Regions from separate parts of the Streptomyces sp. CA-135486 genome, predicted to be linked through region 2. Evidence: riboswitches for the same ligand, from Rfam matches in the RefSeq annotation. Region 2 holds a riboswitch; the other holds the start of a gene.
What was found. A riboswitch is a leader RNA that binds a small molecule or an ion and turns the genes downstream of it on or off. The one in region 2 is predicted to bind S-adenosylmethionine.
Positions count from the first base shown of each region.

Region 1: it holds a riboswitch for S-adenosylmethionine, as region 2 does, so the genes downstream of both, ACQEVG_RS08910 (aminotransferase class V-fold PLP-dependent enzyme) here and thrC (threonine synthase) in region 2, are expected to answer to the same signal.

Region 1 is NZ_JBNJMM010000001.1:1,966,167-1,981,742, reverse strand. Features, by position in the region: gene ACQEVG_RS08965 (AMP-dependent synthetase/ligase) at 1-649, shown strand, start outside; gene ACQEVG_RS08960 (GMC oxidoreductase) at 663-2,300, opposite strand; gene ACQEVG_RS08955 (glycosyltransferase family 4 protein) at 2,446-3,588, opposite strand; gene ACQEVG_RS08950 (glycosyltransferase 87 family protein) at 3,690-5,057, shown strand; gene ACQEVG_RS08945 (hypothetical protein) at 5,095-6,327, opposite strand; gene ACQEVG_RS08940 (NlpC/P60 family protein) at 6,386-7,414, opposite strand; gene ACQEVG_RS08935 (NlpC/P60 family protein) at 7,588-8,613, opposite strand; gene ACQEVG_RS08930 (NYN domain-containing protein) at 8,938-10,299, opposite strand; gene ACQEVG_RS08925 (hypothetical protein) at 10,335-10,577, opposite strand; gene ACQEVG_RS08920 (rhomboid family intramembrane serine protease) at 10,728-11,456, shown strand; gene ACQEVG_RS08915 (Lrp/AsnC family transcriptional regulator) at 11,527-11,808, shown strand; gene ACQEVG_RS08910 (aminotransferase class V-fold PLP-dependent enzyme) at 11,863-13,272, opposite strand; SAM riboswitch class IV at 13,500-13,617, opposite strand; gene trpD (anthranilate phosphoribosyltransferase) at 13,716-14,780, opposite strand; gene qcrB (cytochrome bc1 complex cytochrome b subunit) at 14,912-15,576, opposite strand, start outside.
Region 2 is NZ_JBNJMM010000001.1:307,827-323,402, forward strand. Features, by position in the region: gene cdgB (diguanylate cyclase CdgB) at 1-1,562, shown strand, start outside; gene ACQEVG_RS01520 (CBM35 domain-containing protein) at 1,651-2,622, shown strand; gene ACQEVG_RS01525 (class II fructose-bisphosphate aldolase) at 2,764-3,633, opposite strand; gene ACQEVG_RS01530 (1-phosphofructokinase family hexose kinase) at 3,709-4,635, opposite strand; gene nagA (N-acetylglucosamine-6-phosphate deacetylase) at 4,762-5,907, opposite strand; gene ACQEVG_RS01540 (ROK family protein) at 5,907-6,821, opposite strand; gene ACQEVG_RS01545 (SIS domain-containing protein) at 7,038-7,931, opposite strand; gene ACQEVG_RS01550 (extracellular solute-binding protein) at 8,216-9,442, shown strand; gene ACQEVG_RS01555 (DUF3263 domain-containing protein) at 9,540-9,788, shown strand; gene otsB (trehalose-phosphatase) at 9,798-10,658, shown strand; gene ACQEVG_RS01565 (alpha,alpha-trehalose-phosphate synthase (UDP-forming)) at 10,703-12,106, opposite strand; gene ACQEVG_RS01570 (hypothetical protein) at 12,160-12,336, opposite strand; gene ACQEVG_RS01575 (glucosyl-3-phosphoglycerate synthase) at 12,375-13,340, opposite strand; SAM riboswitch class I at 13,485-13,612, shown strand; gene thrC (threonine synthase) at 13,630-14,910, shown strand; gene ACQEVG_RS01585 (MoaD/ThiS family protein) at 14,937-15,212, shown strand.

The sequences.
Region 1 (15,576 bases), 1.7 Mb from region 2:
CGCGTTCAACCCCTGGGACCGGCAGAAGATCGGCACGGTCGGTCAGCCGCTGCCGGGCTCGGTGGTACGGATCGCGGACGACGGCGAGGTGCTGCTGCACGGCGAGCATGTCTTCCAGGGGTACTGGAACAACGACGCCGCGACCGCGGAGGCGCTGGCCGACGGCTGGTTCCACACGGGCGACATCGGCACCCTGGACGAGGACGGCTACCTCGCGATCACCGGCCGCAAGAAGGAGATCCTGGTCACCGCGGGCGGCAAGAACGTCGCCCCCGCGGTGATCGAGGACCGCATCCGCGCGCACGCTCTGGTCGCGGAGTGCATGGTGGTGGGCGACGGGCGGCCCTTCGTGGGCGCGCTGGTCACCCTCGACGAGGAGTTCCTCGGACGCTGGGTCTCGGACCACGGCAAACCGGCCGGTTCGACGGCGGCTTCGCTGCGCGACGACGCGGATCTGCAGGCGGAGGTCCAGCGGGCGGTGGACGACGGCAATGCGGCCGTCTCCAAGGCGGAGTCGGTGCGGAAGTTCCGCATTCTTGGCTCCCAGTTCACTGAAGAGGCGGGACACATCACGCCGTCGCTGAAGCTGAAGCGCAATGTGGTGGCGAAGGATTTCGCCGATGAGATCGAGGCGATCTACCGGGGCTGAGTGCCGCCGCTGATCAGCCGCTGGGGTCCTCGGCCAGAATCCGGGTCATGTTCCGTTCGGCGAGAGCCGTGATGGTGACGAACGGATTGACCCCGATCGAGCCGGGGACCAGGGCGCCGTCGGTGACGTACAGCCCCGAATATCCCCTGGCACGGCCGTAGTTGTCGGTGGCCCGGCCCAGTACGCAGCCGCCCAGGGGGTGGTACGTGAAGTCGTCGGCGAAGGTCTTGTTGCCGCCGAAGAGGTCGTACCGGTAGATGGTGGCGTTCGCTCTGTTGAGGCGGTCGAAGAGGGATTTGGCCGCGTTGACGGAGGGCTGATTCTGCGACCGGGTCCAGTCGAGCTTTGCGGAGTCGGTCGCCCAGTCGTACGAGAAAGTCCCGCGCTCCGGGTTCTTGGTGATCGCCAGATAGAGGCTGATCCAGTGCTCGAACCCCATGGGCAGCGGCGCGATTTCCGCGAAGACGGGGTTCGTGGGGTTGGCCCAGTCGTCGATGCCCATGGTGGGCATGGTCGCCTGGTTCGCCCCGACGGTGTCCCAGATGTGGTTGGCGCGGCCGGTCATGACATTGCCGTTGTGGCCCCAGCCTTGGCCGACCTCGGCGCTGAGGTCGGGCAGCGTGCCCTTCTCCCGTGCGCGCAGCAGGAGTTCGGTGCTGCCGAGGCTGCCCGCGCCGAGGAAGAGCTGCCGGCAGCCGATCTCGTCGGTCCCGACGACCCGGCCCGAGGTGTCCGTGCGGTCGACGGTCAGGACATAGCCGCCGTCGGGTTCCCTTCGGATTCCTCTGACCCGGCTCATGGTCTGGATGGTGACGTGGCCGGTGCCGAGCGCGGCCGCGAGATAGGTCTTGTCGACGCTGCGCTTGCCGTGGTTGTTGCCGTAGATGACCTCGCCGGCGAGCGCCGACTTCGGGGCCTGTCCGGCGGCTTCGCGCTGCATATGGCCGAAGTCGTAGACGTTCGGCACGAAGACGGTCCGCAGGCCGGCGTTCTGGGCGTGCTTGCGGGAGATCCGCGAGAAGCGGTACCACTCGGTGGACTCGACCCAGGCCGGATCGATGGTGTTGACGCCGAGCATCCGGCGGGCCCGCGGGAAGTAGGTGTCGTACATCTCGGCGGCGTCGACCTGGGGCAGCACCTCGGAGAAGTACGTACGCAGCGGGGTCACCGCCATCCCGCCGTTGACCAGCGATCCGCCGCCGACGCCGCGTCCGACGTAGACGGACATGCCGGAGTAGCGGACCCGGTCGAGTACGCCGGGGTAGGGGCTGATGTTCTTGTTGACGACATCGAGCCAGAGGAAGGTGGCGAGCGGGGCCTCGGTACGGGTGCGGAACCACATGGAGCGCTGATCGGGGGCTCCGGTGCTGCAGAAGATCTTTCCGTCCGGGCCCGGGGTGTCCCAGAGCCGGCCCATCTCCAGTACGAGGGTGCGGACGCCCGCCTCGCCGAGGCGGAGGGCGGCGACGGCAGCGCCGTAGCCGGAGCCGATCACGACGGCGGGGGCGTAGTCGGCCGCGTTGGGCTCGACGGCGGCCGAGGTCTCCCCGGCGGCAGCCGGGGAGAGACCGATGCGGGTGAAGCCGAGCGCGGCCGCGGTCTGCAGGGCGGCGATGCCCAGCAGTTGACGGCGCGTCAGATTTGATGTCATGTCCGCAGCATGGGCGGAATTCGGTCTTGTGCCCATATCCCGTGCGGCTCAGAACTGACGCTCCATCAAAATATGGTTTACGCAGTTCAGCGATGTGTCCGGTGCGGGTTTACGCAGGTCAGGAAAATGTCTGGTTTCAGGCTGGTCAGAGCAGTGTGCGAAGCTTCTCGGCCAGCAGATCCCAGCGCCACTTCTCCTCGACCCACTCCCGGCCGCGCTCCCCCATCCGCCGCCGCAGCCCCGGGTCCTCGAGCAGAGCCACGATCCGCTCGGCCGACTCCTCGGCACTCCCGCCGCGGACCACCCAGCCCGTCTCCCCGTCGAGTACGGCGTCGGGGGCGCCGCCCGAGTCGCCCGCGACGACCGGGAGCCCGGTCGCCGATGCCTCCAGATACACGATTCCAAGACCCTCGACGTCGAGGCCGCCCCTTCGGGTGCGGCAGGGCATCGCGAATACGTCGCCCGCGCCGAAGTGCGCGGGCAGTTCCGCCCAGGGCACGGCGCCGGTGAAGCGCACGGATCCGGCGACGCCGCTCTCGTCGGCGAGCCTGCGCAGATCCTTCTCGTAGGGACCGCCGCCGACGATCAGGAGCACCGCGTCCGGCACCTTCGCGAGGATCGCGGGCATCGCCCGGATCAGCGTGTCCTGGCCCTTGCGCGGCACCAGCCGCGATACGCACACCACGACCGGCCGGCCCGCCAGCCCGAGCCGCTCGCGGACGGCGTCCCCGCCCGAGCCCGGGTGGAAGGTCTTCTCGTCGACACCGGGCGGGAGTTGGACCATGCGCCCGGCCGCGGCGGGGGTGAGCGCGGCGGCTATGCGCGAGCGGGTGTACTCACCGAGATAGGTGATCGTGTCCGTGCCCTCGCCGATCCGGCGCAGCAGCTGCCGGGACACGGGCAGCTGCGCCCAGCCGGCCTCGTGGCCGTGCGTGGTGGCCACCAGCCGCCGTGCACCGGCCTTGCGCAGGGCCGGGGCCATCAGACCGAGCGGGGCGGCCGCGCCGAACCACACGGATTCACAGCCGTGCTCGCGCAGCAGCTGGGTCGCCCTTCGGGTGACGCGGGGGGTCGGCAGCAGCATCGTCGTACGGTCCCGTACGACCGTGAACGGCTGCTCGGCGTCGAATGCGGCGGTCGCCTCGGCGCCCTCGCGGCCACGCTTCCAGGTGGAGGCGTAGACGACGAGCTGCTCCGGGTCCAGCCGTAGCGCCATGTTGTGCAGGAACGCCTGGATGCCGCCGGGCCTGGGCGGAAAGTCGTTGGTCACGATCAAGGTCTTGTGCATCGTCGCCGACAGTACCGAACGGCCCTGCCTCACCGCTCCCGCGCTGCCCTGCCCGGCATCATGGGGCCCCACAAATCAGACTGAAACAGGATGAGGTGCTCATGGCGGGCGGGAGCGGTGGCGGCACGGAGGGCGCGGGCGGCAGCGGCAGGGGCGGCACGCGGCTTCCCGTCGCGGTGTGGATCCTCACCAGAACGGCGCTGCTGCTCTGCGTCCTCAATGTGCTGCCATTCCTCGGCCTCGATGTCACCACCGACGTCTCTGTGATCTACGAGGGCTGGTACGAGGTGCTGAAGAACGGCACCTATCCGATGGACGACGTCGCCTGGCAGTACCCGCCCGCCGCCGCGCTCGCGATCCTCTCCCCCGCTCTGCTGCCCTTCCTCTCCTACGCCTCCGCCTTCTTCGCCCTCACCCTGCTCTGTGACGCGCTGGTCCTCGGACTGCTGCTGTACGCGGGCGGACGGCTCCGCGAGCGACGCACGCGAGGCCGCCGGGCGGCAGGCGGCGACGAAAGCCGCGCCGCCGCCGAGCGGGCGGAGAAGCGAGCAGAAGTCAAGGGCAAGTCGCTGCGGGGAGCGTGGGTGTGGGTCGCCGGTGTGCCGCTGCTCGGCCCGACCGCGTACGCCCGCTACGACCTGATGGTCACCGCCGTCGCCGTGGCCGCGCTGCTCGCAGGCGCACGCCATCCGCGCACACTGGGCGCGCTCGCGGCCTTCGGCGCGCTGCTGAAGGTCTGGCCGCTGCTGCTGCTCGCGGGGGTCCCGGGCGTGCGGGCGAACCGCCGCGCCTGGGCCACCGCGGCGGGCACGGCGGCAGCGGTCGCGGTTGCGCTCGTCGCGGCGATGCCGGGGGCGCTGGCCTTTGTCACCTTCCAGCGCGAGCGGGGCACCGAGATCGAGTCGCTGGGCGGGCTGGTCTTCCATGTGGCGCGACACCACGGCTGGCACGGTCAGGTGCTGCTGAACTACGGGTCGGTGGAGTTCGTGGGCCGCCATGTCACCCTCGTCTCCACGCTCTCCCTCGGCCTCGCCCTGCTCGCCCTCGGCTGGCTGGTGCTGTGGCGGTTGCGGGTGAAGAAGTTCGTGCCGAGCACGCTGTGCGACGCGGCGTTCACCGCGGTGCTGCTGTTCACCACGACGAGCCGGGTGATCAGCCCCCAGTACATGATCTGGCTGGTCGGTCTGGCCGGCGCCTGTCTGGTCTTCCGGGGCAGCCGGATGGCATGGCCCGCCTGGCTGGTGCTGGCCGCGACGGGAGTCTCGCTGCTGGAGTTCCCCGTCTGGTTCTCGCAGGTGGTGGCGAGCGACCCGCTGGGCGTGCTGCTGCTGTTCGTACGCAACGGCCTGCTCGTCGCTGCGACGCTGACGGCGTGCCTGCGGCTGTGGCGCCAGACGGTGACCGAGCCGGGCCGCCGCCGACTGCTGCCCGCCCAGGCGACCCGCGACAATGCGCTGACGGTCTCCTGACCCGGCGGCTCTTTGGCACGCAGCCATGGCAACGTGCTCAGCGCGCCAGCCGCTCGCGCAGATACTCCCGCCACCGCACCGTGAAGTCCCGCGGCGTCGTCCCCAGCACATCGGCCAGCGCCTTCTCGACCGCCCCCGCCCGCTGTTCGCCCGCCCCCACGGCCCGGTAGAACGCCGTCAGCTTCTCCTCGCCCCAGCGCGCGGCAATCAGCTCACAGGCCAGCCATCCTCCCTCGTACGCCCGCGCCAGCCTGTCCGCGTCCGACCCGAAGGCGAAGTCCGCGTCGGACGGCAGCGCGGCCGGCACCTCGCCGCGCCGGACCGCGCCCTGGAGTTCGGGGGCGGTCTGCCCGGCCGTGCGGCCCCTGCCGCGGTACGCGACCCAGTCCGCGAATCCCTCCGAGAGCCACATCGGGGTCGCCGCCGAGGTGTACGCGCGGGTGGCCACATGGGTGGTCTCATGGGTGAGGACGACGCTCCGGCCGAAGTCGCCGAGCACCCCGTACGCCTCAGGGTTGACGATCACCCGGTCCGCCGGCGCCGTCCCGGCCGCGCCCGTCTCGCCGGTCGTGACCGCCGCTATCCCCCGGTACCCGGCAGCGGGCGCGTCCAGCAGCTTCCCCATGGCGTCCAGGGAGGCGGGGACCAGGACGACGAGACGGCGCGCCCAGGCAGACGGCCAGGCGTCCGACACGGCGGGCACGGCCCGGTCGGCGGTCGCCGCGAGGGCTTTGAGTTGCTCGCCGCTCTGGCCGACGGCGAGGATCAGACTCCGCTCGCCCCGGACCACCCGCACATCACCCTGCTGCCAGAGCTGCTGGCCGCCCGTACGCGCGCGTTCAGCCGTGACATACCAGCGGCCGTCGCGCTCGGCGAGCTCCAGCGTGCGGGACGCGGTCACCGGGGCGGTGTCGTACCCCTGGATCCGGTAGCGCAGTTCGGCCTCGGCGACGGCTCGCGTGCCGTGCCGCTGCACCGTCCCCAGCCGGTACTCCCAGGAGCGCAGGGGCACATCCGCGAGGTTCCGGAACTCCTGGCGCTGCGCCGTACGCAGCCGCGCGGCCTCGGGCGCCAGCGCGGCCAGATAGGCGTTCTCGTCATGACCCAGGACGGCGGCCGCACGCCCGTCCAGGGTCCGCTGGATGTCCCGCACGCTCGTGTCGGACGCCTGGCCGGCCGTACAGCCGGACGCCAGCAGGGCGGCGGCGAGGATCAGCCCCGCCGCACGCCGTATCGCCCGGCGCCCTGTGCCGCGCCCCTGACCTGCCACATGGCCGATCGTACGGAACGCGGTGCGGAACAGTGCGCGGCGCGGAACGGTACGCCGCTCAGACGCGGGTGACCGAGGAGATCGGCATCATGCCGACCGGGTCGTAGCGCACTGCGGCGCCGGGGTAGGGGGCGTGCACGACCTGCCCGTTGCCCATGTACATCCCGATATGACTGGCATCGCTGCGGTACGCCACGAGGTCTCCCGGCCGCGCCTGCGACAGCGGGACCTGCCGGCCCGCGTACCGCTGCGCCTGCGAGGTGCGCGGCAGGCCGACACCCGCCTGTGCGTACGACCACTGGGTGAGCCCCGAACAGTCGAAGCCGGACGGCCCGTTGGCGCCCCACACATAGGGGCGGCCGACCACGCTGCGGGCCGCCCTCACCGCGGCGGCCGCCCGCGAGGAGGCGGGCGCGAGGCCGGAGAGCTCGGGCAGGGAGCCGCGGCCGGCGCGCGACACCCGGTCGAAGGCCTCACGGTCGGCGGCCGGCAGGGAGTTCAGCAGCCGCTGCGCCTGGGTGAGTTTGCGCTCGACGGTGCGCTTGTGGCGGGCCACGGCCGCCCGGCTGCGCTCCAGTTCGGCGAGGTCGCGGGAGGCCTCGGCCCGCTCCTGGCCGAGGCTGCGCTGCTCCCGCCGCAGATCCCGCAGCACGGCCGTCTGCCGCTCGCTGATGCGGTCCAGGGTCGCGGCCTTGTCCAGGTAGCTGTCCGGGTCCTCGGAGAGCAGCAGGGCGAGCGCGGGGTCCATGCCGCCCGACCGGTACTGCGCGCCGGCCACCGATCCGAGCGCTCCCCGCATCCGGTTGATGCGCTCCTGCCCGCGAGCCACGCTGTCCTGCACCTGCGTCACCTGCTCACGCAGCCGCTCGACGCGCTCACCGGCCTTGTTGAACTCCTCGGTGGCCTGCTCGGCCTCCTCGTAGAGCCGGTCGACCGTGGCCCGGGTGCTCTCCGCGGTGGTGCCCGGCTCGGCGCCCGCCGGTGCGGCCCCGAGCGCTGCGGCGGCCGTTGCCGCCGCGGCGGACAGGACGGTGACCCGGGCACTCTGAGTGAGGCCGGACTGTGAGAGCCGTCGATGGGACGTCACGAGCCGCGCTCCCTTCCGCTGTACGAGGGATGTTGCGCGGCAGACAGTAGCCGGGCGAACACGGAGCGGCCAAAGGCCGCGCCGGGCACGCAAAGTGACGCCCCGCCGGAGACCACAGGTCAATGGCGGGGCGTGACGTCAGCGACGGGTGCGGGAAATCGCCCGATTGGGCGTCAGATACGCACGCCGAACTGGAACGGCATGTTGCCGATCGACTCGTAGCGGACGCTGGCACCCGGCTTGGGGGCGTGCAGCACCTGGCCGTTGCCCGCATAGAGGCCGACGTGGTGCATGTCGCCGTAGAAGATGACCAGGTCGCCCTGCTGGAGCCCGCTCTGCGAGTAGATGCGGGTGCCGGCGTTGGCCTGCGACTGGGAGGTCCGGGGTATGGAGACGCCGGCCTGCCCGTACGCCCATGAGGTCAGCCCGGAGCAGTCGAAGGAGCTGGGGCCGGACGCGCCGTAGACGTACGGCGAGCCGATCTTGCTCTGGGCGGCGGCGAAGGCCGCGCCCGCGCGCTGCGAGGCGGGAACCGAGTTACCGAGGTCCGCACGCGAGTTGTCACGGTTTGCCCGGGACTCGTCGGCGGAGAGGGCGGCACGCTCCTTGGCGGTGAGCGTGTTGAGAAGCTTCTGCGCCGCGGCGAGCTTGCTCTGGACTTCCTTCTTCTTGGCGCCCAACTGCTTGCGCGTGTCGGCGAGGTCGCCGAGCTTGTCCTGGGCTTCCTTGCGCTGCTGCGCGAGGGTCCGCTGCTTGGCCTGGATCTCGGCGAGCGCCTCGGTCTGCTTGGCGCCCAGCTGGTCCAGCGCGGAGGCCTTGTCGAGGTACGTGTCCGGGTCGGAGGAGAGGAAGAGCTGCACAGCCGGGTCGATGCCGCCCGAGCGGTACTGGGCGCTCGCCACCGAACCGAGGCCGTCACGCAGGGTGTTGAGCTCGTCCTGGCCGCGGGCGACCTTGTCCTGAAGGGCGTCGACCTGCTTCTCGAGCTTCTGCTGCTGCTCCTTGGCCCCGTTGTACTTCTCGGTGGCCTTCTCCGCCTCTTCGTAGAGCTTGTCGACCTTCTCCTTGACCTCGCTCTTGCTCGGCTTCGGGTCGGCCTGGGCGGCCTGGGAGGTCAGGGCTACGGCCGCGGCGGCGGTCGCGGTGAGCACGGTCACACGGGTGCGGCTCGGCTGCTTGGGTCGACGGTGGGACGCCACGAAGGCGAGCTCCTTCTTCCTCGAGCCGCCTACCGGGCAAGTGGGGGGTTGAATCCCCGGCTCTGGGCATTCATCCCCTGGGGACAAAGGGGCTGAACTGCACAGATTCGGCGGTTCCTTCGCTGTTCGCCCCGGCTGGACGATCAACCGCGCGAAGGTTCGAGGCCTGACCCTAGTGACCTTCTTGTGATCAGTTCAAATCCTGATGAGAAAAATCTGGGTCACCGACTGCATTCTTTACCCACATCACACGCGTAGTAGTGGCCACTTGACACAACGTCCCGTCAACATCGGTCGAATTCGGGCATTGGGTGCGTGAGTTACTTAGATGCGTGAAAGCCGCTTCAGCAACAAGGCGGACGCGACGGGCCGGGCGCCCGCCTTCGCCACTCCGTCGGCGACCTCGCGGTCGGTGGACACCACCACCACCGGCCGGCCCGGCGGCTCCGCCCGTACGAGCTGACGGATCAGTTCGTCCGCCGTCACACCCGGCTTGGAGAACAGCACCCGCACTCCACGCGGTGGCGCGAGCAGCACCGGGGCCGCCAGCTCCGCTCCGTCGAAGACACAGGTGATCTCGGCGCCGGTCTGCGCGGCGAGCACCGAGAGTCCGCCCAGCAGCCGCAGCCGCTGCTTCTCCAACGGCATCGTCGGATAGCCGGTCTTGGTGACGTTGTAGCCGTCCACGACCAGATGCGCCTGCGGCAGCGCGAGCAGCTGGTCGAGCAGCGCCGGATCGGTCTCCGAAAGCGCGCGGGCCGCGATGTCCTTGGGTGACATCCGGCCGGGCTCGACCGCGTCGACCGTGTCGGCGGGATGGAGGGCGGCGGGCGGCAGGGCCAGCTCACGGCGCAGCCCCTGGGCCGCGTCCAGCACCGTGTCCAGCAGCAGCCGCAGCCGCATGTCCTCGATCGAGCGGCCCTCGCGGGCGGCCCGGCGGCTCGCCTCCACGGCGGCCTCCGCCTCGCCGAGGCGAGCCTTGAGCCGACGGGTCTCGCTCTCGGCGGCCGACACCTGGGCGGCAGCCTCCGATCTGATCGTGTCGATCTCGGCGTGCGTACGGCGCAGGGCGGCCTCGCCGCGCTTCACATCGCTCTGGGCGCTGCGCAGCTTGCGGCGCAGCGACTCGGCTTCCTTGCGAGCCGCCTCCAGCTCCGTGCGCAGCCGCTCGGTCTCGCTCTTGGTCTGCCCGCGGGCCTCGGTCAGCTCCTCGCGCAGCCGCTCCAGCTCGCGCCGCCCGGCCTCGTCGGCGCGCTCGGCGTCCGCCCGCTGGGCCTCCTCGCCCGCGGCGGCGACGAGTTTCACCCATCCGGTGGGACGCAGCACATAGGCGGCAGCCGCGACATCGACGGGATCGGCGGCCGCGGGCGGCGAACCGGCCTCCAGCGCAGCGGACAGCTCCGGCTGGGCCTGGCCGAGCCGCTCGGCGATGCGCTGCCGGAAGACCGGGTCGCTCTCCAGGGCCGCGGCCATCGCGTTGCCCGCGAACTTGGCCCGACGAGTCGGGGTGAATCGGGCGTACTGCCGCAGCTGGGCCGGAAGTTCGGAGACCGTCAGGCCGCCGAACGCATCCGAGACCAGCGCCACCACCCGGCGCCGTACGCCCTCCGGCAGCGGGCGGTCGAGCGCCTCGGCGGCGTCACCGGCCGCATCGGCCGGCTCAGCGCCGTGTGCAGGCTGCTCCACGATCCGTCACCCCACTACCCGTTCGGGCCGCTCCCTCAGGAGCCGGCGCCCGGCCTGTCCACCAGCTCGATCTGGTCCACCGCGTTGCACCAACGGCAGCGCACCGACTCGATGGTCTCACTGACCACCTCGCGCTCCTCGACCGTCGGCTCTCCGGCCAGGTCCAGATGGACGTACTCGACGACCTTCGAGGAGCGCGTGACGTCGAAGCGGGTGAGGTTGCCGCAGAGCGTGCAGCGCCAGCGGGTCTTGGCGGTCGGCAGGGGAACCGTCGTCATCGAGCCGTCCTCTTTCATGATGCGGGTGCGGGTGCCGCTGTGCGCCGTCGAACTGCGGGTGTACTGCCCGTAACCCTACGGCCTTGCCGGTACCCCGTGCCGCGGCGAGGCACCCTGTACCGTTCAGTCCCACTACGCCATGCTCTGTCCATGATCGGTTGGCGGGGCGCGGGCCTCCGGAGCGCGGTCCTGCGGGGCGCGCTCACCGGACCCGCGGTGACGTACGCAGTGATCGCCGTCTGCTGTGCGGTGTTCGTGATCAGCCCGGTCTCGGGCGTCAACCCGGTGTACGGCACCGGTGACGCGCTGCTGACCGCGCAGAGTCTGTACTTCCAGCGCTGGGGCGTGATCCCCGCCGAGCTGCTGAACAGCTCTCCCGACGCCCTCCTCACTCCCCTCACCGCTCTCTTCGTCCACGGCAGTTGGCTGCATCTGCTGGGCAACATGCTCTTCCTCTACGTCTTCGGGGCGATGGCCGAGGAGCGCATGGGGCAGCTGGAGTTCGCCCTGTTCTATCTGGGCTGCGGCTACCTTGCGCTGCTCGCCTACGCGGCGGCCAACGCCGACTCCGAGCAGACCCTGGTGGGAGCGTCCGGGGCGATCTCGGGCGTGCTCGGGGCGTTCCTGTACCTCTTCCCGAAGGCCCGGGTCACCAGTCTCTTCCCGTTCCTCTTCTTCCTGCCGCTGCGCTTCCCCGCATGGATCGTGCTGATCTTCTGGTTCGTACTGCAGGGGCTGGCGGCACGAGGGGCCGGCAGCGGTCCGGGGGTGGCGTATCTGACGCATCTGGTGGGGTTCGGGATCGGGTTCCTCTACGCCTGGGGGCGATTCCGGCGTACGGCCGCGGCGATTCCCGAGGGCAGTGAGACAGGAGGCTGACGCCGGGCGGCCCCGGGACCCCCAGTAGGCTTGAGGCCCAAGCAGCGGCCACCGAGGGAGAAAGCCAGCCGTGATCACCGCGATCGTGCTCATCAAGACCAGCGTGGACCGCATCCCTGAGATCGCCGAGTCGATCGCCGCGCTGGACAGCGTCAGCGAGGTCTTCTCCGTCACCGGCACCTACGACCTGATCGCCATGGTGCGGGTCGCGAAGCACGACGACCTCGCCGACGTCATTCCCGGCCGGATCAGCAAGATCCAGGGCGTGGAGGCGACGGACACGCATGTGGCGTTCCGTACCTACTCCCAGCACGACCTGGAGGCGGCCTTCGCCATCGGACTGGACGCGTAAGGCAACAAGCCCGCGCCACAAGGGCGCGGGCTCGTTCAGGGGCAGCGGCCCGGGTCAGACGGCCGGCACGCAGCGGCCGTCCTCCGTGTGGTAGGTCCACTTCGCGCCGTCCCGCACCAGCTCCTTCACCGCCCCCACAAAACGCTCCACGTGCTCGTCCGGCGTCCCCGCACCGAAGCTGACCCTGATCGCGTTCAGCGAGCGCTCACCCGGCTCGGCCTCCGGCGCGCCGCACTCGCCCGGGTCCTGCGGGTCGCTGCCGAGCAGCGTGCGCACCAGCGGGTGGGCGCAGAACAGACCGTCCCGGACGCCGATCCCGTACTCCGCCGAGAGCGCCGCCGCGAAGTGCGAGCTGTTCCAGCCCTCCACCACGAAGGAGATGACGCCGACCCTCGGTGCGTCGTCGCCGAAGAGGGAGAGGACCTTCACCTCGGGGACCTCCGCAAGCCCCTCCCGCACCTTCGTGATCAGGTGCTGCTCGCGCTCGACAAGCGACTCGAAGCCCGCCTCGACCAGCGCCTTGCAGGCGGACGCGATGGAGTAGACGCCGATCACGTTCGGCGATCCTGCCTCATGACGCGCGGCCGTGGTGTGCCACTCGACGTCCACACCGCCGTCCGTGCGCCGCGCCACCTTCCGCGAGGCGCCGCCGCCCGCCAGGTACGGCTCCGCGTCCTGCAGCCAGTCCGAGCGGCCCGCGAGCACGCCCGAGCCGAAGGGTGCGTACAGCTTGTGCCCGGAGAAGGCGATCCAGTCGACGTCCAGGTCCTGCACGGAGACCGGGTGGTGCGGCGCCAGCTGAGCCGCGTCCAGCACGATCCGCGCGCCGTGCGCATGCGCGACGGCCGCCAGCTCCTTCACCGGCCACAGCTCACCCGTCACATTGGACGCACCGGTCACGCAGACCAGCGCGGGGCCATAAGGGTCACGGTCGGCGAGCGCGCGCTCCAGCGTGGCGACGGCGTCCTCCGGCGTGCGCGGCGCGTTCAGGTACGTCACCCGCGCGTCCCGCCAGGGCAGCAGCGAGGCGTGGTGCTCGGTCTCGAAGACGAAGACCTGGCAGTCGGCGGGCACGGCCTGGGCCAGCAGGTTGAGGGAGTCCGTGGTCGAGCGGGTGAAGACCACCTGGTCGCCGGGCCGGCAGTCGAGGAACTCGGCGACCGTGACCCGGCTGTTCTCGAAGAGGTCGGTGGACAGCTGCGAGAGGTACCCGGCACCCCGGTGCACGCTGCCGTAGTACGGCGCGTACGCGGCCACGTCGTCCCACACCCGCTGCAGCGCCGGCGCGCTCGCGGCGTAGTCGAGGGCGGCGTAGGTGACCTCACCGCCGGTCACGAGCGGGACCGTCACATCGCGGCCGAGGACCGGCAGCGGCGCCGCGCAGGCGGGGTCGGCGGAGTCGGAAGCAGCAGAGGCTACGGAGGAAGCGGAGGCGGAGGCAACGGCGTTCGGGCGTGCGGACATGGCGGTATCTCCTGGCAGGACAAGGCTGGGGGTCCCCCGACGGAGTCAGGGGGAGGCTTCGTGAACCCGCGCATCGGCGCTCAACGGCCGCTCGGCACACGGGGGTTGCCTCGATCGCACGGCAACCGGCCGTACGGAGGCGTACTGAAGTCGGGGCGAGAAGCCCTACCGCATTCGCTTGCTCACGAGACTGCTCCCTTGAGGACCAGGACCCCAGGGTGTGCAGGGGTCCGCGCTTGCCGCAGACCTCGCTGCCCACGGCCTGGTCTTCACCCGGGGCACCCCGCCACGGACGGAGGGTTGCCGGACAGCGAGCCGGGGCCTTAATCGCTGTCACTCATGACCTTGAAGAGCATCCTGCCATACGACTCGCGGCGTGCAAGGCGAGGTCCAGTTCCTGAGACGGGAATCAGCACCACGCCTTGCCTCACGCCACACAGACCTCAGGTGTTACTGACTGCCACCCAGCGTTCGAGCGCCGCCCTGGCCGCACCCGAGTCGATCGACTGGGCGGCCCTGGCCATGCCCGCCGCAAGCTGCTCGTTCAGCGTGCCGTCCGTCGGCTCCAGCGCCGCCAGAGCCGCCGCCGAGTTCAGCAGCACCGCGTCCCGTACCGGCCCGGTCTCACCGCCCAGCAGCCGGCGCGCGACATCCGCGTTGTACGAGGCGTCGGCGCCCCGCAGCGCCTCCACCGGCACCAGGTCGATGCCGATGTCCCGCGGATCGAAAGCCTCCTCGCGCACCGCGCCGTCCCGTACCACCCACACCCGCGACGTCGCCGTCGTCGTCAGCTCGTCCAGACCGTCGTCACCGCGGAAGACCAGTGCCGAGGAGCCGCGCTCGGCCAGCACACCGGCCAGGATCGGCGCCATGCGCGCGTCCGCGACCCCGGTGGCCTGAGCCTTCACCTTCGCCGGATTGGTCAGCGGGCCAAGGAAGTTGAACGTGGTGCGGATGCCCAGCTCCTTGCGGGCGGCCGCCACATGCCGCAGCGCCGGGTGGAACTTCACGGCGAAGCAGAAGGTGATCCCCGCCTCGTCCGCGACCTCGACGACCCGCTGCGGGGTGAGTTCGAGATTGACGCCCAGCTTCTCCAGTACGTCCGATGCGCCGCTCGCCGACGACGCGGCACGATTGCCGTGCTTGACGACCTTCGCGCCCGTCCCCGCGACGACGATCGCGGACATCGTGGAGATGTTCACGGTTCTGGCGCCGTCGCCGCCGGTGCCGACGATGTCGACGCTGGGCCCGGGCACCTCGATCAGATTCGCGTGCGCGTACATGGTCCGTACGAGACCGGAGATCTCCTCGACGGTCTCGCCCTTGGCCCGCAGGGCCACCGCGAAGCCCGCGATCTGCGCGTTCGTCGCCTCGCCGCTGAGGATGCGGTCCATCGCCCACGCCGTGGCGTCGGCGCTCTGGTCGTGGTTCTCCAGGAGCGCGTTCAGCACGGCGGGCCAGGAGAGGTCCGCCACGCTGTCGCCGCCGCCACGGGTCACAACGTTCATGGTCCACTCCAGGGTCCACAGCCGAACAGGGATGCTCCCCACCCTATCCAGCCCCGGGGACAGCAAAGAGCCCCGTCCGGTGAATGGACGGGGCTCCAGCTGTGGCGACCGCTGCGCGCGGTCAGCTGGGATCAGTGGTGGCCGTGGCCGCTCGTGATCTCCTTGTACTCATCGGGCGTCGGCTTGGGAATGTGGGTCCCCTCGCCGTAGAACGACTTGCTGAGCCTCGCCCTGAGCTTCTGGGTGACGGGGACCTTGCGCTCGACACCGTTCTCGTCGACCGTCGGGCCGATCTCCAGGGGCCTCGGCTGCTCGTGCGCCGTCAGCGTGTACACCTGCTCCTGGTTGAGCGGCTCGTGGACCTCGACGAACTCACCGTGCGGCAGGCGCTTGATGATGCCGGACTCGCGTCCGTGCAGCACCTTCTCCCTGTCGCGACGCTGCAGACCCAGGCAGATCCGCTTGGTGATGACGAAGGCGACGACCGGTCCGACGAAGAAGCCGATCCGGGCGAACCAGGTGATGCTGTTGATCGACAGATGGAAGAAGACGGCGAACAGGTCGTTTCCACCTGCGATCAGCAGGACGACGTACCAGGTCAGCCATGCAACACCGAAGGCCGTACGGGTCGGGGCGTTGCGCGGGCGGTCCAGGATGTGGTGCTCCCGCTTGTCCCCGGTGACCCAGGACTCGACGAACGGGTAGACCGCGATCGTGGCCAGGACCAGCGGGAAGATCATCAGCGGGATGAAGACGCCCAGGGCGAGCGTGTGGCCCGCGAAGTTGATCTCCCAGC
Region 2 (15,576 bases):
CCCGGAGCCTGGCCGACACCCTGCAGACCGTCGCCGACGGAATCGTCGCAGGACTCGGCTACGAGCTGGCCTGCGTCAATCTCGTACGCCCCGACGGTGACCTGGTCGTCGCCGCGTTCGCCGGCAGTGCCGCCGCGGAAGCCCTGATCACCGGGCGGGTCGGCTCGCGCCCCTCCTGGGAGCGCCGGCTCTCCATGGGCGAGGCCTGGGGCGAACTCCGCTTCATACCGCACACCGAGGGCTGGGTGCTCATCGAGGACGACGTCCCGCAGTGGCACACCGAGGGACCCGATCCGCGCTTCGAGGACGAGTGGCACCCGCAGGACCGTCTCTACGCCCCCATGTACGCATCGGGCGGCGGCCGTGAGCTCCTCGGCGTCATCTCCGTCGACCGGCCGCGCAACGGACGGCGGCCGGGCCCCTGGGGCCAGGAAGCACTCCAGATGTACGCATCGCAGGCGGCGATTGCGATCAGTAACGCTCGGCTGAGAGCAAACATGCAGCGCGCCCTGGTCCGCCTGGAGCGCGAGCAGCAGGCCCTGCGGGCCAGCGAGGAGTCCTTCCGGCAGGCCTTCGAGTACGCGCCCAGCGGCATGGCCATAGCCGAGATGGGCGGCGACCAGCACGGCCGGCTGCTGCGGACCAACGACGCGCTGTGCCGTCTCCTCGGCCGCCCCGCGTCCGCGATGCGCCGTTACTCCTTCGCCGATCTCGTCCACCCCGAGGACGTCGGCACCCTGCTGCGTACCTCCGCCGAGGGCGGCCGCGCCGAGATCAGGCTGGGCCGCCGGGACGGGACGTACGTCTGGGTCTCGCTGCGCAACTCCGTCGTCGCCGACACCGCGGACGGCCCCCGGTTTCTGCTCACCCACGTCGAGGACATCGAGGAACGCAAGCGGAACGAGCTGCAGCTCGCGCACCGGGCCAGCCATGACGCGCTGACCGGTCTGCCCAACAGCGCCGAACTGCGCGCCCGGCTCAGCGCGCGGCTGTGCGAGCGGCCGCAGACGGCGCGGGAGAGCGCGATCGAGGCGCTGGACGCGGCGTACGAGAGTGACAGCGAGCACATCTTCGGCAGCGACGGCTTCGACTTCGAGAGCACCGGCGTTCCGTACGACCACCATGTGCACACGATCGCGCCCGACGGTGAGATGGACGACGGGACGAAGGGGCTCGCGGTCCTCTTCTGCGACCTCGACGGTTTCAAGTCGATCAACGACAGGTTCGGGCACCAGACCGGTGACGCGGTGCTGGTGGAGGTCGCGCGCCGGCTCACCACGGGGGTACGGGAGGGGGACACCGTCGCCCGGCTCGGCGGTGACGAGTTCGTGGTGCTCGCCGACGGCCTGGGCGCGGCGGACGCCGCCGACCTGGCCGTACGTCTGCGGAACGCGATCATCCTGCCGATCCGGGTCGGCGGCCGCGGGGTCCGGGTCGGGGCGAGCTTCGGAATCGGCTGGGCGAGCTGCGGGATGTCCGTCGAGGAGGTCCTGCAATCCGCCGACCAGCGGATGTACATCGAGAAGCGGTCCCGCGCGAAGGTGCACCGGCGGGCCGGCTGAGGCCCACGACACCCTATGGGCCACTGCGAACCGGGTAGGCTCGCCCGCGTCGGCGTTGTGCTGACGAGATGGTAAGGAGTGACCAGGGATGACGGCCGCGAACACCGGCGCGAGCACGCCCGAGGACGACGATCCGTTCGGCTACCTGTACGCCGACGGTCAGGCCGCGGGCGCCACACCGCCCCGCCAGGGCGGCGGCTACGGCTACCCCGGACCCGTTGGGCCCGCGCAGCCGGGAGTCCCCAGAACCTCGTACAACCAGGTGCGGACGGTCGGCGAGCGCCAGTACGGCCAGCAGCAGGTCCCGCAGCAGCAGGTGTACGCCCCGCAGGGCCAGCCGACCGCGCAGTACGCGGCCCCGGAGACGTACCCCGGCGGCGCCCCGACCCGCCCGGTCCCGCCCCAGCACCCGGCCGGCCACGGCGGCGGCCGCAGCGGCGGCCCCAACACCAAGGGCCTGCTGATCGGCGCGATCGCGGTGGTCGCGGTCGTGGTGATCGGCATCGCGGCGGCGCTGATGACGGGCGGCGGTGAGGACGACAAGGCGGGCGGCAGGACGGGCACGAACGGTGGCGCGAGCGCGGGGCAGTCGGTGAAGCCGAGCGAGGAGCCGTCCGCGCCGGAGGACCCGAAGGAGCCGCTGCCCAAGCAGGACGCGGCAACGCTGCAGTTGGGTGCGCCGGCGGCCCTGGCCAAGGACATCAAGGGCGCGAAGGGCGCGGGCGGCGCGTACGTGACCGGCTTCAACGCGGTGGGCGCCTCGGTCACCTGGAAAGCCAACATGGCCCAGGCCGGCGACTACAGACTGTATGTGCGCTACGCCATCCCGGCGCAGGACGCCAACGCCACCCTGACGGTCAACGGCAAGGCGAACAGCAACCCGCTGGGTCTGAAGAACTTCATCGGGTCCTCGGACCCGGCGTGGGAGAAGAACTGGCAGACCACCTGGGCTCCGGTCACCCTGCAGAAGGGCGACAACGAGATCAAGATCTCCTGCGAGCAGGGCAATCAGTGCAACGTCATCCTCGACTGGCTTCAGGTCAGTGAAGGGGCGCTCTGAGGGCTGCCCGGGATGTCCGGCGACGCGGGCGCGTCACGGCGGAGAGTGAATCCGCTGTGACGCGCCCGCTGTTGCAGGCTGCCTGACGGGAGGTCGGGCGACCCGGCCCCACGACCGACTTCCGGCCGGCTCCCGGTGATGTCAGAGCAGCCCGAGAAATCCGGCAACCGTCGCGGTCATCGCAGCGCGAGCCGGGACCAGGTATTTCCGCGGGTCCACCGTCGACGGGTTCGCGTCCAGGAAGGCGCGGACCGCGCCCGTGAACGCCGTGTTCAGCGCCGTGCCGACGTTGATTTTGGTCATGCCGGCGGCGACGGCCGCGCGGATCTCCTCGTCCGGGACGCCCGAGGAGCCGTGCAGGACCAGAGGGACCGGGACCGCGTCCCGGAGCCGCGTGATCAGGGTGTGGTCCAGGGACGCCGTACGCTGCGTCATCGCGTGGGAGGAGCCGACCGCCACCGCCAGCGCGTCCACGCCCGTGGCGGCGACGTAGGCCGCCGCCTCGGCCGGGTCGGTGCGGACGCCGGGTGCGTGGGCGTCGAGCGGGGGTTCGCCCTCCTTGCCGCCGGCCTTGTCGCCTTCTTTCCCGCCCACCCGGCCCAGTTCTGCCTCGATCCAGATGCCGCGCTCGTGGCCCCAGCGCACCGCGTCGGCCGTGACCTTGACGTTCTCGTCGTACGGGAGCTTCGAGGCGTCGAACATCACCGAGCTGAAGTCCTCGTCGGCCGCCGCACGCAGCAGCTCCGTGGAGACGACATGGTCGAGGTGGAGGGCGAGCGGGGCGGTGGAGGCGTGGGCGACCGCGGACGCCGCGGCGGCTATCGCGGCGAGGTTGCCGCCGTGGAACGTCACGGCGTTCTCGGATATCTGCAGGATCGCGGGGACGCCCGCCAATTCCGCGCCCGCGGCGATCGCCTCCGCGTGCTCCAGGGTGATGACGTTGAACGCGGCGATGCCACGGCCGTCGGCCGCCGCGGCCGAGACGAGTTCGCCGGTGCTGACGAGTGGCATGGGGCATCCCAATTCCCGGGCTCCGAGGCCCGTTTGTGCGGTCGTCGCGTGTGCTGTTGTCGCGGCCGGGGCGGCTCACGCCGCGGTCGCGCGTTCGGTCACCGCCACGCGCGGCAGCAGCTCCTCGTACGCCGCGGCGTCGAACTCCCCCGCGGTCGGGGCCAGTACCGTCGCCGCCGACAGAGCCACCGCGCGCGCGAGTCGTTCCGGCCACGGCAGCCGTTCCACCAGGCCGGAGAGCAGCCCGGCCACCGCCGAGTCGCCCGCGCCGGTCGGGTTGCCCTTCAACGCCGCCGGCGGGGTGGCCTGCCACACGCCGTCCGGTGTTGCGGCGAGTACGCCGTCCGGGCCGAGCGAGGCGACCACACTGTGCGCGCCCCGGCGGCGGGCGTCGCGCGTGGCGCGCAGCGGCTCGCGGGAGCCGGTGAGCTGGGCCAGTTCGTCGGCGTTGGGCTTGACCAGGTCGGGGCGGGCGGCGATGCCACGGCGCAGCGGCTCACCACTGGTGTCCAGGAGCGCGGGGACGCCCGCGGCACGGGCCCGGCGGACCAGTTCGGCGTATGCGCCCACATGGATGCCGGGCGGCAGGCTGCCGCACAGGGCCACCGCGTCGGCGTCCCGCAGCAGGGAGTCGTACGAGGAGAGGAACGCGACCCATTCCGCGGGGGTCACCGTCGGGCCCGGCTCGTTCAGCTGGGTGGTGTCGCCGCTCGCGTCGTCCACGACGGCTATCGTGCGCCGGGTGGTCCCGGCGATCGGCACGAGCGCGTCGTGGGGGCCGAGCGGGGCGAGCAGATCGCGCAGCACGTCTCCGACGGGGCCGCCCGCGAAGCCGGTCACGACGCTTTCGTGGCCCAGCGCGGACAGTACGCGCGCGACGTTGAGGCCTTTGCCGCCCGGGCGTTCGCGGACCTCGATGACGCGGTGGCCGGTGTGCGGGGTGAGGGCCGGGACCCGGTACGTGATGTCGAGCGCGGTGTTGAGCGTGACCGTAAGGATCATCCCGCCGCACCCCCCTCAGACCGCGCCTGCCGTGCCCGTACGCGCCCCGATCATGCCAAACGGAAGGCGGTTGGCCCAGACCCTCTGGCCAACCGCCCTGCGCAAGTTACGTAGAAATCACGCCACTTAGGACAGTTGTGGCTCAATCAGCCATTCGCCCTTGCGCATCACGCCCTTGAGTGTGAACGCGGCGTCCAGCACCACCAGGTCCGCGTCCTTGCCCGGCTCCAGCGAGCCGACCCGGTCGTACAGGCCGAGCAGTTTCGCGGGATTGGCCGAGATGGCCTGGACGATGTCCTCCACCGGCAGCCGGTCGACGGTGGCCGCGCGCTGGAAAGCCGTGTCCAGGGTGAGCGTTGAGCCGGCGATCGAGCCGCCGTCGACCAGGCGCGCGACCCCGTCCTTGACCTCGACGGCGAGCGGGCCGAGCTGGTAGCGGCCGTCGCCGAAGCCGGCGGCGTCCATGGCGTCCGTGATGAAGGCGACCCGGGCCGCGCCCGCGCGGTGGAAGGCCAGCTCCAGGGCGGCGGGGTGCAGATGCGTGCCGTCGTTGATCAGCTCGACGGTGATCCGTTCGTCCTCCAGGAGCGCGGCGATCGGTCCCGGCGCGCGGTGGCCGAGGGCGGGCATGGCGTTGAACAGATGCGTCGCCACCGTCGCGCCCGCGTCGATGGCCTCGACGGTCTGCTCGTACGTCGCGTCCGTGTGCCCGATCGCGGCGATCACACCGTGCTCGGCGAGCAGGCGTACGGAGTCGATGCCGCCGGGCAGTTCGGTGGCGAGGGTGACCATCTTCGCGGTGCCGCGGGCCGCGTCGATCAGCTTGCGCACCTCGGCCGGGTCCGGGTCGCGCAGCAGTTCCTCGCTGTGCGCGCCCTTGCGGCACGGCGAGATGAAGGGCCCCTCGAAGTGGATGCCCGCGAGCTCGCCCTGCTCGACCAGCTCGGACAGGAAGCCGGCCCGGTGGGCGAGGAAGTCCATCTCGCCGGTGACGGTGGAGGCGACGAGGGTGGTGGTGCCGTGCTCGCGGTGGGTCCGTACGCCCCTCAGTACGTCCTCGGTGCTGCCGGAGGTGAAGGAGGCGCCGCCGCCGCCGTGGTTGTGGATGTCGACGAAGCCGGGCACGACCCAATGGCCGGTCAGATCGACGGCGGGGGTGCCCGCGACGACGGCGCCGCTGATCTTCGCGCGCTCGACGATCACCCGTCCGTTCTCGACGATCCCGGTCGGCAGCACCACCCGGGCGCCCGTGAGAACCATGCGGTCGGCCATCAGGCGGTTACCTCCGTGTCGGTGGCGAGCGGGTCGGTGGCGAGCAGATCCCAGGCGAGCAGCCCCGCGCCCAGGCATCCGGCGGTGTCCCCGAGGGCTGCCGGGACGATGACGGGCAGCTTCTGGAACGTGACGCGCTCCTCGACCGCGGCCCGTAGTGGTGTGAACAAGGTTTCCCCCGCCTCGGCGAGACCGCCACCGATGATCAGGGTGCGGGGGTCCAGCAGGGTGAGTGCGGTGACGAGTCCCGCGGCGAGGGCGTCGACGGCGTTGTGCCATACGGCGACGGCTTTCGGATCGCCCGACTCGACGGCCTTCGCGCAGTCGGCGGCGTCCGCGGCCGGGTCGCCGCTCGCCTCGGCCCAGGCGCGGGTCACCGCGGCGGCGGAGGCGAGCGTCTCCAGGCAGCCGCGCTGGCCGCAGCCGCAGTCGGGGCCGTCGGGGCGGACGACGATGTGGCCGATCTCGCCCGCGTAGCCGTGGGCACCGGCTTCGATGGACCCGTCTATGCCGATGGCTCCGGCGATCCCGGTGCCGAGCGGCACGAACAGGAACCGGTCGGCGCCCTTGCCGGCCCCGATCCGGCCCTCGGCGAGGCCGCCGGTGCGGACGTCGTGGCCCAGGGCGACGGGTACGCCGTGCAGCCTGCAGCTGAGCAGTTCGCGCATGGGCACGTCGCGCCAGCCGAGGTTGGCGGCGTAGACGGCGATGCCGCGGTCGGCGTCGACGATGCCGGGGACGGCGACTCCGGCGGCGAGGGCGCTCTGGCCGAGGTGCGTTTCGCCGTACGCGCGTAGCTCGCCGGCGAAGGCGAGGATCGACTCGACGACGGCATCCGGCCCACGGTCGCGCCCGGTGGCGCGGCGTGTCTCGTGGAGGAGGGTGCCGTCTGCCGCGACCAGGGCGGCTTTCATGCCGGTGCCGCCCACATCGAGGGCGATGACGTGTTTCACGTGGACAGTCTGGCGGGTGGGCGGGCGAAAGGTCTAGTCCACTACACCGGATTGTTGCGCAGCCATACAAAAAGACCGGTTGCGTTTCCCCCAGCCCTGCACCCGGCTCGGCGGCGGTCTCGTGCGGCGCAAGCCCGCGCACCTCGGGGGGCCGGGGCGCGGCCCCGGTGACCCCCCTCAGCCCAGAATCACGCTCCGCGACAAGTTCCTCGGGCGGTCCGGGTCGAACCCCCTCGCCTCCGCCAGTGTCACCGCCAGCCGCTGCGCGCGGATCAGGTCTGCCAGGGGGTCCGCCTCGGCGCGGGAGACCAGCGTGCCGCCCACCCGGGACACGTCCAGCGACAGGCCCTCCGGCAGGCCGCCGAAGACCCATGTCACCCGGCCCGGGCCGGTGATCGAGATCGGGCCGTGGCGGTACTCCATCGCCGGGTACGCCTCCGTCCACGCGCCCGCCGCCTCGCGCATCTTCAGGCCCGCCTCCAGCGCGAGACCGTACGTCCAGCCGCGGCCCAGGAAGGTCCACTGCTCCGCACCCACCACCGCCTCCGGCAGCGGCTCGGTCACCGCGAGCTCCGCGTCGACCGACGCCTCGGCGATCGACTTGACGCCCGGCAGCTCCCCGAGCCCCGCGCGCAGAAACGCCAGCGCCGTCGTCGCGAAGCGCGTCTGGACCACCGACTCCTCGTCCGCCCAGTCCAGCACCGCCACCGCGTCCGCCGCCTCCATCACCGGAGTCTTCGGGTCCGCCGTCAGGGCCAGCGTCGGCACCTTGCCGCGCAGGTCGGACAGCAGGTCGAGGACCTCCGTCGTGGTGCCGGAGCGCGTGATCGCCACGACGCGGTCGTAGGACCGCCCCGACGGGAACTCGGACGACGCGAACGCGTCCGTCTCACCGAGCCCCGCCGCCTCCCGCAGCGCCGCGTACGCGATCGCCATGAACCAGGACGTCCCGCACCCGGTGACGGCCACGCGCTCACCCGGCTCCGGCAGTCCGTCGAAGGCGGCTGCGGCCTCGGCCGCTCGGCGCCAGCAAGCGGGCTGGGTGGCTATCTCTGCTGCGGTGCGGGACATGCGGCATGGCTCCTAGCGAGGTGGACGTACGCACAACTCCGGGTCGTGCTTAGCAGGCATCGGCGCACCCGGGCAACGCCTCAAGCCCCCAGGGGCAGACGTTGTGGAAGTGATATGCATTGGAGTAGACCTCCGGCGGCCACATGGGGGAAAATCGCAGCTCATCTCAGCGGACATCCGGGGGGAACTGACTGGGACAAGTCTGGCAACCAACAGCAGAGGGTGGGGGAAGAGCTGTGCATCAGCGCTTCTTGGGTCTGACCGCGGCGCTCGCCGCACTTGGCATGACGGTGGCCCTGTCGGGCTGTGGCAGTTCCAGCGGTTCCGGCGACGTCACCCTCAAGCTCGTCGCGGCCGACTACGACGTCGACGGCGGCCAGAGCAGCAAGAAGTACTGGTCCGACCTCGCCGCGGCCTTCACCGCCAAGAACCCCGGCATCAAGATCGACGTCCAGATCGAGTCCTGGAACGACGTCGACCGCAAGGTCGCCGAGATGGTCAAGGCCGGCAAGGCCCCCGACGTCGCGCAGATCGGCGCGTACGCCGACTACGCCGCCGCCGACAAGCTGTACTCCGCCGACCAGTTGCTCTCCATCCCCGTACAGTCCAACTTCCTCGGCCCGCTCATCGACGCGGGCGAGATGAAGCGCGTCCAGTACGGCCTCCCCTTCGTCGCCTCCACCCGGCTGCTCTTCTACAACAAGAAGCTCTTCAAAGAGGCGGGCATCAAGGAGGACCCGAAGACCTGGGACGACCTCAAGGACGACGCGCGGAAGCTGAAGGCGAACACCAACGCCAAGTACCCCTTCGCCCTGCCGCTGGGTCCCGAAGAGGCCCAGGCCGAGACCATGATGTGGCTTCTCAGCGGCGGCGGTGAGGGATACACCAACCAGGGCGGCAGCTACTCCATAGATTCCGAGCAGAACATCGCCACCTTCGACTGGCTGAAGGAGAACCTGGTCGAGAAGGGGCTCACCGGACCGGTCGCCCCCGGCAAGCTGAACCGCAAGGAGGCCTTCGCCGCCTTCACTCGCGGCGAGGTCGGCATGCTCAACGGCCACCCGTCCCTGATGCAGGCCGCCCAGAAGGCCAATATCCAGGTCGGCAAGGTGGCGCTGCCCGGCACCACCGGCAAGCCGAAGTCCGCGATGGGCGTCGCCGACTGGATCATGGGCTTCAAGCAGAACGGTCACCGCACCGAGATCGGCAAGTTCCTCGACTTCGTCTTCAGCGACAAGAACGTTCTCGACTTCGCCGGCCAGAACGACCTGCTGCCGGTGACGGTCTCCGCGTCCGAGGCGATGGAGCAGGACCCCCAGCACCAGGACCTCAGGGAGTTCCTCCAGGAGCTCCCCACCTCGGTGCTTCCGCCGGTCGGCAAGACGTCGTGGGCGACGGTCAGCGAGAGCATCAAGAAGAACATCGGCACCGCCATGAACCAGGGCACCGAACCGAAGGACGTCCTCAGCCGCATAGGCCGCGACGCCACCGTCGCCGAGCACCGCGAATAGCGCCGAACAGCCGCGGCACCGGCGGGCTCCTGGGGCCGCCGGCACCGGCACCGGCACCGGCGCCGGCGAGCAGACCCGGGCACAGCGCCTCGCCGATATGTTGGATCGTATGACCCACGACGAGGCGCTTTCCGAGCGCGACCGCGCCGTACTGGCCATGGAGCACCACTCCTGGCCGGGGCCCGGCGCCAAGGAGCGGGCCATCAGGGAGCAGCTCGGCATCTCCCCGGTCCGCTACTACCAGCTCCTCAACGCTCTCATCGACGACGAGCGCGCCCTCGCCCACGACCCTGTCACGGTCAACCGGCTCCGCCGTGTCAGGGACGCCAAACGCAGTCGCCGATAGGGTCGGGTCATGGGCTTCCCGTACGCGCACCCCCTGCCGACGCCGTCCACCCCCGCCGGCCGTGAAGGCCTGGCCGCGCTTGTCGCCCGGCCCGAGAAATCCGTTGTAGGCCTCGACTTCGACGGCACGCTCGCCGAGATCGTGCCCGACCCCGAGCAGGCCCGCGCCCACCCCGGCGCGGTCCCCGCGATCGCCGCCCTGGCGCCCCGGGTCGCCTCCGTCGCCGTGGTCACCGGCCGGCCCGCCGGAGTCGCCGTTCGCTACGGCGGCTTCGCCGGAGAGCCCGGCCTGGACCACCTCGTCGTCCTCGGCCACTACGGCGCCGAGCGCTGGGACGCCGTCAGCGGCACGGTCAACGCCCCCGCCCCGCACCCCGGCGTCGCCACCGTCCGCGCCGAACTGCCCGGATTCCTCGACCGCATCGGCGCCTGGCACGGCACCTGGATCGAGGAGAAGGGCCGGGCGGTCGCGGTCCACACCCGCCGTGCGACCGACCCGCAGGCCGCGTTCGACGCGCTGCGCGAGCCGCTTGCCGAACTCGCCGCCCGCCATGGGCTGATCGTGGAACCGGGCCGCATGGTCCTGGAGCTGCGCCCGCCGGGCATGGACAAGGGCGTGGCCCTCGCCGAGTACGTACGCGAAGTGGGGGCCGAATCGGTCCTGTACGCGGGCGACGACCTGGGCGATCTGCCCGCCTTCGCGGCCGTCGAGAAGCTCCGCTCGGACGGGGTGCCCGGTCTGCTGGTGTGCAGCGGCAGCGCGGAGGTCCCGGAGGTCGCGGGCCGCGCCGACCTGCTGCTGGCGGGTCCGGCGGCGGTCGTGGAGTTCCTGGGCGCGCTCGCGCAGCGCCTGCAGAGCCGGTCGGAGTAGCCCGGAGCCGGTCGGAGCAGGCCGGCCCGGGCGGCCCGGAGTTCCTACGCCCCCTCGCGCAGCGCCCTCAGCTGGTCCAGGAACCACTTCTGCGGCGGCAGCGCGGTCGCCGCGGCCGCCAGGCGCTTCGTGCGCCGGGCCCGTTCGTCGTCCGGCATCGTCAGCGCCTCGTGGAGGGCGTCGGCGGTGCCCGTCACGTCGTACGGATTGACCGTCACGGCATCCTCGCCCAGCTCCTCGTGTGCTCCCGCTTCGCGCGAAAGCACCAGCGCGCAGCCCTCGTCCGAGACGACCGGAATCTCCTTGGCGACCAGGTTCATGCCGTCGCGGATGGGGTTGACCAGTGCCACGTCCGCGAGCCGGTAGGCGGCCAGCGAGCGGGCGAAGTCGTCCTTCACATGGAGTACGACAGGGCTCCAAGTCGCCGTCCCGTACGTCGAGTTGATCTCGTCGGCGACGCGCTGGACCTCTGCCGTGTACTCGCGGTAGACCGCCAGGTCCTGCCGGGACGGGTAGGCGAAGGCGACATGGACGACCCGCTCCCGCCACTCGGGACGGGTCTCGAGGAGGTGCCGGTAGGCGAGCAGCCCGCGCACGATGTTCTTGGACAGCTCGGTGCGGTCCACCCGCACGATCGTCTTCCGGTCCGTCCCGCCGACCTGCTCGCGCAGTGCCACCAGGCGCTCATGGACGTCCGGCCGGTCCGACCGCTCCCGCAGAAAGTCCGCGTCCGCGCCGAGGCCGTGCACCCCGATCCGGGTGCCGGACGGGATGCCGGGGCCCAGCACGCTGTGACAGCAGTCGGTGAACGCGTCCGCCCAGCGACGGGTGAGGAACGCGGCCCGGTCGGCGCCGAGGATGCCGCCGAGCAGCTGGGCGGCGATGTCGTCGGGCAGCAGCCGGAAGTACTCCGGCGGGGCCCACGGTGTGTGCGAGAAGTGGCCGATGAGCAGGTCGGGGCGGTGGGCGCGGAGCATCCGGGGCGCCAGCGCGAGGTGGTAGTCCTGTATCAGGACGGCGGCGCCCGGCGCGGCCTCCTCGGCCAGTGCGTCCGCGAAGGCGCGGTTGTATGCCTCGTACGACGCCCACTGGCGGCGGAACTCCGCGTCGAAGACCGGCTCCAGCGGCGTCTGGTACAGCATGTGGTGGAGGAACCACAGCACCGAGTTCGCGATGCCGTTGTACGCCTCGGCGAACACCGTGGTGTCGATGTCGAGCATCCGTACCCCGGGCTCGGCCACCCCGCGCCGTACCGCCTCGCGGTCGCCGTCCCCGAGGGCGGCGCAGACCCACAGCGCCTCCGCCTCGGAGCCGATGGCCGAGAGACCGGAGACCAGGCCGCCCCCGCCGCGGCGGGAGTCGAGGCTCCCGTCCTCGTTCCGGGTGTACGAGACCGGGCCGCGATTCGACGCGACGAGTACCTGGGCGGCAGCGTGCTCGGAAACCATGTCGCGAAACCTAGCCCGTCCCTCAGACCCTCAAACGTGAGTACGGCACGGCTTCAATGATGACGCCGTCCCCGTGTCGCGGCGACCGCGACCACCCCGGCCGCGGTCAGGCTCAGGGCCAGGCCGCCCAGCAGCCACAAGAGCTCGCTGTTGTGGTTGCCACGATGCGCGGGGGCGATGGTGTCGGCCACCGCCTGCCCGAGAAACGCCACTCTGTATACAAAGCTCATACATAGGAAATTTAGACAAGATGGCCGGTTCTTCGTGGTTATGCCGCGCGACGCGCCGCGTACTCACCGATCTCGCGCATCGGCGGCCGCTCATCCGTGTCCACCGTGTACGTACGCGGTTCAAAACCACCCTCGCCCCGCACGAACTGCGTCAGCGCGGGCCGCACCAAGTGGCCACGGGAGAGCCGGAGTTGAGCCGTGCGGTAGATCGCCGCCGCCATCCGGCCCAGCGCCTGACCGTCCTGGTGACGGTGTTTGCGCGAGCCGACGTCCACCTGCGCCAGTGCGTCCAGGCCCACCGTGTGCAGTGCGTCCACGAGAAGGCCCAGCTCCACGCCGTATCCGACGGGGAAGGGCAGCCGCTCCAGCAGCGAGCGCCGTGCCGCGTACTCCCCGCCCAGCGGCTGGACGAAACCGGCCAGCTGCGGCCAGTGCAGATTGAGCAGCGGGCGCGCCACCAGCTCGGTGACCCTGCCGCCCTGCCCCGGTGTCCTGCCAGAGGCGGGCGGATCGAACCCGGGACCCAGCGGCCGGTCGTACATCGCCTTGACGAACTGCACCTCGGGGTCGGTCAGCAGCGGCCCGACGATTCCGGAGACGAAGTCCGCCGAGAACTCCCGCAGGTCGGCGTCGACGAAGCAGACGATGTCGCCGCTGGTCACCATCAGCGAGCGCCACAGCACCTCGCCCTTGCCGGGGACGGCCGGTATCCGGGGCAGGATCGCGTCCCGGTGCACCACCCGGGCGCCGGCCGCCGCGGCCACCTCGGCTGTACGATCGCTGGAGCCGGAGTCGATCACGACCAGCTCGTCGACCAGCGCCGTGGCCTCCATCAGCTCGCGCCGGATCACGGTGACGATCTCGCCGACGGTCGACTCCTCGTCGAGCGCGGGCAGGACGACGCTGATGGTCGTACCGCGCTTGGCGGCCATCAGCCTGCCGAGCGGGCGGTCGGCCGCCGACCAGGAACGCCTGGTCAGCCAGCGCTCCACCTCTTCCAGCACGCTCGTTACTCCCTGGCTAGTGATCGGCTAGTGATCCATCTCGCGGTTCGGACGACTATCTCAACCGTCCCCGCCTTCGGTTACAGTCTTGAACAACGCGGATGACCGTCGCATGCCGGGGTCGTCTCGCTGACAATCGAATACCGCTCATCCAGAGGGGCAGAGGGAACGGCCCGTTGAAGCCCCGGCAACCCTCCCGCCGACCGCGAGGTCACGGTGGGGAAGGTGCCAATTCCGTCTTGTGGCGAAATGCGTCACGAGGAAGATGAGGAGAAAGGGCCTCGCCACCATGGCTGTGCAGACTGTCGCAACCACCCCCGTGAACCTCGGTCCCGCCGCGGCGCTCTCGTGTCGCGAATGCGGAGAGCGTTTCGAGCTCGGTCCGATCTTCGCCTGTGCCTCCTGTTTCGGGCCGCTGGAAGTCGCGTACGACCTGCCGGTCGGCGACCCCGAGGCGCTGAGGAAGCGGATCGAAGCGGGTCCGGACAACATCTGGCGGTACGCCCCGCTGCTGCCCGTCCCCGCCGACGTGGCCGAGAAGCCGAACATCAACCCCGGCTTCACCAAGCTCGTCAAGGCCGACAACCTCGCCCGTGAGCTGGGCGTCACCGGCGGCCTGTACATCAAGGACGACTCCGGCAACCCGACGCACTCCTTCAAGGACCGCGTTGTCGCCATCGCCGTCGAGGCCGCGCGCGCCTTCGGCTTCACCACCCTGTCCTGCTCCTCCACCGGCAACCTCGCCGGCGCGGTCGGCGCCGCCGCCGCGCGGGCCGGCTTCCGCTCCTGCGTGTTCATCCCGCACGACCTGGAACAGGGCAAGGTCGTCATGGCCGCGGTGTACGGCGGCGAGCTCGTCGGCATCGAGGGCAACTACGACGACGTCAACCGCTTCTGCTCGGAGCTCATCGGCGACCCGCTCGGCGAGGGCTGGGGCTTTGTCAACGTCAACCTCCGCCCGTACTACGGCGAGGGCTCCAAGACGCTGGCGTACGAGATCTGCGAGCAGCTCGGCTGGCGGCTGCCGGACCAGATCGTCGTCCCCATCGCCTCGGGCTCGCAGCTCACGAAGATCGACAAGGGTCTGCAGGAGCTGATCAAGCTCGGCCTGGTCGAGGACAAGCCGTACAAGATCTTCGGCGCCCAGGCCGAGGGCTGCTCGCCGGTGTCGACCGCCTTCAAGGCCGGACACGACGTCGTACGCCCCCAGAAGCCGAACACCATCGCCAAGTCGCTGGCGATCGGCAACCCGGCCGACGGCCCGTACGTCCTGGACATCGCCCGCCGCACGGGCGGCGCGGTCGAGGACGTCAACGACGAGCAGATCGTCGACGCGATCAAGCTGCTCGCTCGCACGGAGGGCATCTTCGCGGAGACCGCGGGTGGCGTGACCGTGGGCGTGACGCGGAAGCTGATCGAGGCGGGCGTGCTCGACCCGGCGCTCACCACGGTCGTCCTCAACACCGGCGACGGCCTCAAGACCCTGGACGCGGTGGCGCCGACGACCGGCCCGACCGCGACGATTCGCCCGAGCCTGGACGCGTTCCGCGACGCCGGCCTGGCCGGCTGATCCGACTCCCGAGAAAGGCACGCACCATGAGTGTCAACGTCCGCATCCCCACCATTCTCCGTACCTACACGGGCGGTCAGGCCGAGGTCTCGGCCCAGGGCGCGACCCTCTCCGAGGTGATCGCCGACCTGGAGAAGAACCACGCCGGCATCGCCGCCCGGGTCCTCGACGACCAGGGCAAGCTGCGCCGCTTCGTGAACGTGTACGTGAATGACGACGACGTGCGTTTCGAGCAGGGACTCGAGACGGCGACGCCGGACGGGGCGGGAGTTTCGATCATCCCCGCCGTCGCCGGAGGCTGATCGTCAGACGCCGTGTCGGACGGCACACAGAGTTACGCGTATTGCCCTCTCCGCAAGAGAAGCGGAGGGGGCAATTCTGTATGGTTGAGCGCGGTACAGTTGGGGAAGCCCCCCTCCGCTGCGTGTGCCGGCCGCATATGAGAATGCGCCCGAGCCTGACAAGAAGCAGCCAATATGGTCGATCGAATTGCCTCTCTTAGGTGTGATTTGCCGGGCCCGACTTGCCCCGTAATTTCTTGAATTCAGGTCAATTTTCCGTTCGCGCGCGCTCGGAATTCTCGTCCGATTGACCTGTTGCAGAGGGCAGTTGGGCAGATACATTCAGCCGCGGTCGACGCGTTCCGGCGCACACCCCTCCTGTCGG